DNA from 2 places in the Neobacillus sp. S1227 genome. Region 1 is predicted to be linked to the other one. Evidence: predicted binding sites of a transcription regulator. Region 1 holds the regulator's gene; the other holds the start of a gene.
The links. Region 1 encodes Rex, which represses fermentation and respiration genes when NADH is low (regulators of the CRP and FNR family bind a similar motif). Its sites were predicted from a motif close to TTGTGAAATATTTCACAA; they were not measured.

Region 1 (4,171 bases):
TAAAAACAACCTCCTCAAATTCTATGTTATCAGTCATTATTAGCACTCAACATCACTGAGTGCTAACACAATTATTATAATAATGAATCTTAAAATCTTTTGCAAGTCTGATGCATAAAAATATTAAAAAAAAGATACCTTTTTTTCCACCTTATAAAGTATGGATAAAATACAATTTTCCTATTCAATATTTTTCAAAGCAAGTATTCAAAATTGAAACTAATTTGTTATTAAAGGTAGAATGAAGAATAGTGATTGATTACATTTCGATTGGAAAAACTAGATTGAAAAGGAGTAATGATTTGAAAAAGGAATACTGGATTGTCCTTATTGTTTATATTGCCATGCAGCTCTCCAGCTTTGCCGGGATTCCAGCATTTATGTTTGGATTTCGCCTTTTTGGATGGAGTCAGGAATTTGTGGTGCCGGTTTGGCTGATCACTAGTTTCACCCTTGCCTTTCTCCTCATTCTTGTTATCCTAAGAAAAGAAATGCAGCCTGGAGTCCATAGTAAAAGAAACACTTCCATCGGGCATTCGATAATGTGGGCGATTTTAGGGGTTTTCCTTGCTCTTTTTGCCCAATATGCGGCTGCCATCATTGAGCGCCTTATTGGGATTGAATTGGGCTCTAAAAATACACAGGAAATCCTCACGATAATTAATGCCTTTCCATTAGCCATTCTTGTAACGAGTATTATCGGCCCGATTTTAGAGGAAATTGTGTTTCGAAAAATTATCTTTGGGGCTTTTTATAAACGGTTTAATTTCTTTATTTCTGCGCTAATCAGCTCGGTGATCTTTGCGCTTGTCCATATGGAGCCTGAGCATCTGCTTATTTACTCGGCGATGGGCTTTACCTTTGCTTTTCTTTATGTAAAAACTAAACGGATCCTGGTGCCGATTTTCGCCCATGTATCTATGAACACGATGGTCGTCCTTGTTCAGTCGGTTTATAAGGATGACATTGAGCGGCTGATGCGTGAGGCAGAGGCAGTTCAAAACTTTATCGGAGGATTTCTATGAGACGTTCACCTTTGTTTTCCGGTTTGATTTATTTAATACTTGGGGCCCTGTTCACCTATTTTGCCATCGATGATGTTCAAAACAATGGCTGGGGCTTCTTTAGTTACCTTTTGGTCATCCTGGCCACCTTTGACTTTGGATCAGCCTTAAAGATGATTGTTTTTCATTTTAAATATAAGGGGCAAATGAAGAAATGAGGCTGTCACATAAACAGCCTCTTTCTTATTAATCTCCGGTTTCCTTTAGCGCATTCTGTTGATAGGTTTTAAAGAATACATCACAGAACGCCCTCGACAAGGTCAACACAATACCGACCGCAACTGCAATCCCCTTATCCTTAGGACTAGGTAAAATGTAAGCAAAAAAACAAAAAAAGAGGCTGAATAATTCAGACCTCTAACTTTATTGGTTCGCCCTTTTATAACGGTATTGGTTCCACTGATAATGAATAAAACATCCGATGCAAAATCCAAGTATCGCGATAAAGGCGGCCACAGCAACCATAACCGTAAATATATAGCCTACAGTATTCCATCCCAGCAGGAATCCTGCAAATCCAATTCCCAAACACGATACGGCAATTTTTTGATTAAATTGCTGCTGCTCCCAATCCTCCGGTATATAAGCCTTTGGATCCTTTCTTAAAAACAGTTTTGCTATTTGCATAATCGGATTAAATCCGAATAAAAGACCAAACATACCGGCACTAAACGGCACTAACAAAAACCATTCCTGTCCGGATAACCATGTTAACACAACACTTATAACAATCACCCACTGGTTTGTTTTCACTAACGGCCGTGGGATTGAGCGAACTGTTTTTGTCATTTTAATCCCAACCTTCCCTATTGGATTACAATACTTATTTGTAAATTCATTTTACCCGCTTTAACTTCTTTTGTATAGTGAGCTGTATAGGAAAAATGTTTCCAAACGAAAAATGGGCCTCTCACCTATTTTGGCGAGAAGCCCATTTATTATTTATTCTTCAACTACTTCGCTTGGATAATGCTTTAAAAAGTAAACAAGTGACTGCAGCTCCACCGCCAAGTCAATATGATGCACGCGGATAGATGGAGGGACATTCAGTCTTGCTGGTGTAAAGTTTAAAATCCCTTTTACCTTCGTATTCACTAGCTTGTCTGTGATTTGCTGAGCAACCGGAGCCGGCACCGTCAAAATCGCCACCGAAATATTTTCCTCGATCAAATACTGCTCTAAATCATCCATCGAATAAACGGGAACATTGCCTATTGAACCGCCGATTTTTCCGGGATCCACATCGAAGGCGCAAGAGATTTTTGTGTTATTATTTTTTAAAAAATTGTAATGTAAAAAAGCAGTGCCGAGATTACCCACCCCGATTAACGCTACCTTTGTTAATTCATCCTGATCAAGAGTTTTCCGGAAAAACGATAACAAATAGTTTACGTTATAACCGTACCCTTTTTTTCCAAGGGCACCAAAATAAGAGAAATCCCTGCGAATTGTTGCCGAATCGACCTTTACTGCTTCACTTAATTCTGCAGATGACACCCTTTGCTTGCCAGAAGAATGAAGGTTTTGTAAAAATCGATAATATAAGGGCAGACGCTTTGCTGTTGCCTGTGGTATTTTCATCGTTTCATTGGACATATTTCTCCCACCCTTCAATATTAATAGATATATTAGATTTCTCTTCTAAAATCACCGTTTTTGCCGCCAGTTTTTTCCACCAAAAAGGTTGGTCCGATCACCATCCCTTTATCAACTGCCTTGCACATATCATAAACGGTTAGGGCACAAGCAGAGGCGGCTGTTAGCGCTTCCATCTCAACCCCCGTACTGCCTTTAGTTTTAACTGATGCAGCAATATGCAGTGTATATTGTTCCTGCCCGGCCTGCTCCCAGAAAAAATTAATATTGATACCTGTTAATGGAATTGGGTGGCACATTGGAATGATATCCCATGTCTTTTTCGCCGCCATCACCGCAGCAACCTGGGCAACTGCTAAGACATCGCCCTTTTTCATTTCGTGGTTTGTGATTTTTTCATAAATTTCAGAGCTTACTGTTATGCTGGACTGGGCAACTGCCGTGCGTGCCGTTTCTGGCTTATCGCTGACATCAACCATCTTGGCCCTGCCTTCTTCATTAAAATGAGTAAATTCAGCCATATAAGAAATCCTCCTACAAAAAATAATACAATATTTTTATGTCCATGTGTGTGAAACTTTGAACTATCAGTATATTTTTTTATAATTCCATTAAAAATTTCACTTCATTGCCGACAATCGGTTAATACGGTACACTATTCGTAAGGTATTAGAGGTGAAAAAAATGATTTTATTACAGGTTAATCAACTACAAAAATATTATGGTGCTGAACTTATTTTATCGAATATAAAACTAGAATTACAAACCCGTGACCGTGTTGCCCTTGTCGGACGGAATGGAGCGGGGAAATCAACGTTATTGAAAATCATCGCCGGCGAAATAGGTTATGACGGCGGGGAAATCATCAAACCAAAGGATGTTACCGTTGGTTATTTGGCGCAAAATACGGGTTTGGAGTCCAATTTGTCCATTTGGGAGGAAATGCTGACGGTTTTTGAGAACCTGCAAGCGATGGAAAAATCGCTCCGGAAGCTGGAACAGCAAATGGCTGACCCTGCTGTTTTCGGAGACCCAGAAAAATACAAACGAGTATTAAAGGAATATGATGAATTGCAAGTTAAATTTAAAGAGCAAGGCGGCTATCAGTATGAGGCCGATATCCGCTCTGTATTGCATGGGTTAAATTTTTCTGACACGACGTTAATGATTTCAAGTCTAAGCGGCGGACAAAAAACGCGTCTCGCGCTAGGCAAACTGCTGCTGACAAGACCTGATATTTTAATTTTGGACGAACCTACCAACCATTTGGATATCGAAACCCTTTCCTGGCTGGAGCAATATCTGCAGGGTTATGAAGGCGCAATTTTAATTGTTTCGCATGACCGCTATTTTTTGGATAAAGTCGTCACTGAGGTATATGAACTATCACGCCGCCTGATTCAGCGATTTACCGGTAATTATAGCTCTTATCTTGAACAGAAAGCCGCCAATTATGAACGCGACATGAAGCTTTATGAAAAGCAGCAGGAGGAAATTTCTGCTTTAAAGGA
Region 2 (4,171 bases), 2.0 Mb from region 1:
TTCATTTTTTTTCGCGAAAAAAATCTCTGCTGCACGCTGAAAAATAATAAAACCCATAAAGCTTATAAATGGCAGAAAGTCCTTCATTCAAACCACCTCAATAGAAGCATTTCCGAACTGAAACCCGGTCCAAGTGCGGCACAAAGTCCATTTGAACCACGTGGAATATCCATTTCCATATATTGTTTTAACACATAAAGGATGGTAGCAGAAGACATATTTCCGAATTTTCTTAATACTCCGAGCGAGACGTCTGTCATCGACTCGGGAATACCGAGCGATTCAACATAGGCATCCAACACCTTTTTACCGCCTGGATGGGCAATGAAATAGTCTAATTTATCTATTTGAAGATGGTTTTCATGTAAAAATTCTTCTGCCACCGGCTTTAACCAATTATGTACGATTTTTGGAATATCACGAGAAAACCGGACAAACAATCCTTCATTTTTTATATCCCACCCCATCACATCTAATGAATCAGGGAGAAGTGCCGATTGAACCGCTAAAATGGAAGGGTATGTGGATTTCATACGAAAATCCTCGATATTACAGGAATCTCCGCATACTAAAGCACAGGCCACCCCATCTGCAAATAGAGATGTCCCAATTAAGTTGCTTTTCGATAGGTCATTTCGCTGAAAGGTTATACTGCAAAGTTCAACAGAAAGAACTAGGACTTTAGCGTTTGGAAAGGCCATGCAATATTCAAAAGCACGCGCAAGACCTGCAGCACCGCCTGCACAGCCCAATCCCCAGATTGGGATTCGTTTTGTGTGGAGATGAAAAGGCAGAAGGTTCATTATTCGTGCTTCTATACTTGGAGTTGCAATCCCTGTGGTGGAAATATAAAAAATAGCATCAATGTCTTTGTAAGGGATTTTTTTCCTTAGAAACTGATTGTTATCAAGACATTTTACAACGGCTTCCTTCCCGAGGGTAACGGCTGATTCGATGTAGACATTGTTTTTTTCCTCAAAAGAATGATTCTGCTGAAACCAGCCTACGGGGTTAACAAAATGTCGTTTCTCAATAAGTCCATTTTCAAAAGCCTTTAATAACCGCCCGATTTCTTTAAACGAACCGGAAAACAATTCCCTGGCGAACTCTGTTGCCTGAGTCTGTTTAATTTCATATGGAGGAATAACTTCTGCAACGGAAAGAATTGTAGGCATACATCATTCTCCTTAACCAAAGGTAAGGGTATTTTTTGCCAAATTAAAGAATATTATTCCAGAAACAAAAAAAACTTCCCCATTCGGAGAAGCAAACGTTTTGAAGGTTGTTGTTGTTGTGCATTTTTATTATATCTTGTAATAGTTATTCCTTCATTATATAAACTTTTCCAATTATCTAATTTAACCTGACTCTAATTTTTCCGGTTGCTTTTGAACCTCGATTTTTATTTTATTTCCCGCCATTTTCCCGCAAACCTTACATATTTCAATTTTATTATACAAAAGACGGCAATGTTCACAATAATATTTCTCCACACCAACCACTTCCAAAGAAAAAATTTTTTATTATTATCATATTTTTCTTTCCGAGTATTGTGACAAAAAATGAACTGCCGATCATCATTACGAAATCAAATTATCAATTATCTAAATCACAAGCTTAGTGTGATGTTTCACACTTTAGTCACAATTACTGGTGGGGAATTGTGACTAAAATCACTGTTATACCAACTTTTTAACATTACCATTGTAGTTAACTAAGGAATGAACAATTTGTGAATTCTTGAATTTGATATTTTCCTTTCACAATTGTTTTGTATTATGAAAGAGAAATCATTTATTTACTTTTCATTTTCTGAAGGGAGTGTAGGGGGATGGCAAAGGCGGAACTAAAGACAAAGCACCAAACAGAGATTGAAGACAGTTCTTCTTTAAAGGGGACACTGGCGTCTGTATTCATTCTAGGGCTTTTTATCATTGTTTCATGGGTTTCAGTTTACTTTCTGTTCGTAGACCGTTTTTAGGAAATAAAGGGGGGAATTATATATGCATATGCATAAATTTGAAAAAATCTGGCTGACTTTTGGAATCGGCTGTCTTGTTGTTTTTTTAACAGTAGTCGGTGTCAGCGCATTTTACCTTGGGAACAAACCAGCAAGCTGTTTAACTACAATAAATCCGGAAAAGGTTGATACCACAAAACCTTTCGATAAGCCGGGACTTCATAAGGTCGAAGGCAAAGAGTGGGATTATGAACTAGTATTTGTCGCATCTGCTTTCTCTTATAACCCTGCAAAGGTTGAGGTTCCGCTTGGAGCAAAAGTGAAAGTAATCGGTACCACCAAGGACGTTGTCCATGGTTTTGAAATGGCCGGTACCAATATTAATATGATGCTAGAACCGGGATATGTCAGCGAATACACAACAACCTTTGACAAGGCCGGCGAATTTCTAGTTGTATGTAACGAATACTGTGGAACTGGGCACCATTTAATGTTCTCTAAGATTGAGGTGGTTAAATAATGGTTAACGCTGCAGCTAAAGTAAAGGTTGACCCTCGTGACGCGAAGCTATCCATGGCGCATTTCTTTGTGGCTTTCGGAGCACTCGCTCTTGGCGGTCTGATGGGATTACTACAAACCCTTGTCCGTTCCGGAAAATTTGAACTGCCTTTGGGAATTGGCTACTATCAAATTTTAACAGCTCATGGTGTTTTAATGGGGCTAGTTTTAACAACATTCTTTATCATGGGATTTCAATATGCGGCTGTATCCAGAACTGCAGGAACACATTCTCCGGCAGCCAGACGGACCGGCTGGATTGGTTTCTGGTTAATGACTGCTGGTACCCTTATGTCAGGAACGATGATTCTATTAAATGAAGCATCTGTACTTTATACCTTCTATGCACCACTTAAAGCACACTGGATCTTTTATTTAGGATTAACCCTTGTGGTTGTCGGCAGCTGGGTTGATGGCGCTGCACAAATAATGACCTATGCGAAATGGCGGAAAAACAACCCTGGCAAGCCTAGCCCGTTGTTAAGCTTTATGGCTGTTATCAACACTGTGATGTGGATTGTGGCTACATTAGGGGTTGCTGCAACTGTTCTATTCCAATTGTTGCCTTGGTCTTTAGGTTTAGTAGATACTGTAGATGTTCTTATCAGCCGTACGTTATTCTGGTATTTCGGTCACCCATTAGTGTATTTCTGGCTTTTGCCTGCTTATATGTGCTGGTATGCAGTTATCCCAAAAATTATCGGCGGAAAGATTTTCTCAGATTCACTGGCTCGTTTATCTTTTATCTTATTCTTGCTTTTCTCGATTCCGGTTGGTTTCCACCACCAGTTGACAGAACCGGGTATTGACCCGGCTTGGAAATTTATACAGGTTATCTTAACATTCATGGTAATTATCCCGTCCTTAATGACTGCCTTCTCTCTGTTCGCTACGTTTGAGAGATATGGCCGTTCTAAAGGAGCTACTGGTTTATTTGGCTGGTTTAAAGTGCTTCCTTGGAATGATGCCCGTTTCACGGTTCCATTCATCGGTATGGCTTCATTCATTCCTGCCGGTGCGGGCGGTATCATCAATGCTTCCAACCAGATGGACCAGGTTGTCCATAATACCATTTGGGTAACAGGACACTTCCATTTGACAGCAGCAACTTCTGTCGTACTTACATTCTTCGGAATTTCATATTGGCTCGTGCCGCACTTAACCGGCCGCAAGCTGACTAAGGCGATGAACAAATTAGGTATTATTCAGGCATGGGTATGGTTTATCGGAATGGCATTTATGTCTGGTGCAATGCACTTCCAAGGCTTACTTGGCGGACCCAGACGTTCTGCATTCTCCACTTATGGCGACTCCAAGCAGGCTCTTGAGTGGATTCCTTACCAAATTGCCCAGGCAGTTGGCGGAACGATTTTATTCCTTGGCATAATATTAGTATTAGTTATTTTCATTAATCTTGCCTTCTTTGCACCAAAAGGTGAAGAAGAATTCCCTGTCGGTGAAGCAGAAAATGTGGAGGAAAAAGCACCAATGGTATTTGAAAACTGGAAATTATGGCTCGGCATCACTGCTGCCTTAATCCTGTTCGCCTACACAATACCATTCATTGATATTATTCAAAATGCACCGCCTGGGTCCAAAGGGTTTAAGACTTGGTAATTCCAGAAGGCTTCAATCTAAACGATTGAAGCCTTT

Region 2: ACZ5AE_RS20300 (cytochrome c oxidase subunit 2A) is a predicted target of Rex. The motif match lies at 1,619-1,636, and genes of this name have one in related genera.

What each region holds. Positions count from the first base shown of each region.
Region 1 is NZ_AP038276.1:254,696-258,866, reverse strand. It holds gene ACZ5AE_RS01435 (lysostaphin resistance A-like protein) at 303-1,025, shown strand; gene ACZ5AE_RS01430 (YdiK family protein) at 1,022-1,222, shown strand; gene ACZ5AE_RS01425 (DUF4395 domain-containing protein) at 1,428-1,853, opposite strand; gene ACZ5AE_RS01420 (redox-sensing transcriptional repressor Rex) at 2,007-2,660, opposite strand; gene moaC (cyclic pyranopterin monophosphate synthase MoaC) at 2,693-3,181, opposite strand; gene ACZ5AE_RS01410 (ABC-F family ATP-binding cassette domain-containing protein) at 3,345-4,171, shown strand, end outside.
Region 2 is NZ_AP038276.1:4,057,875-4,062,045, forward strand. It holds gene ACZ5AE_RS20290 (isoprenylcysteine carboxyl methyltransferase family protein) at 1-57, opposite strand, end outside; gene ACZ5AE_RS20295 (type III polyketide synthase) at 84-1,175, opposite strand; gene ACZ5AE_RS20300 (cytochrome c oxidase subunit 2A) at 1,832-1,981, shown strand; gene ACZ5AE_RS20305 (cytochrome c oxidase subunit II) at 2,004-2,480, shown strand; gene ACZ5AE_RS20310 (b(o/a)3-type cytochrome-c oxidase subunit 1) at 2,480-4,135, shown strand.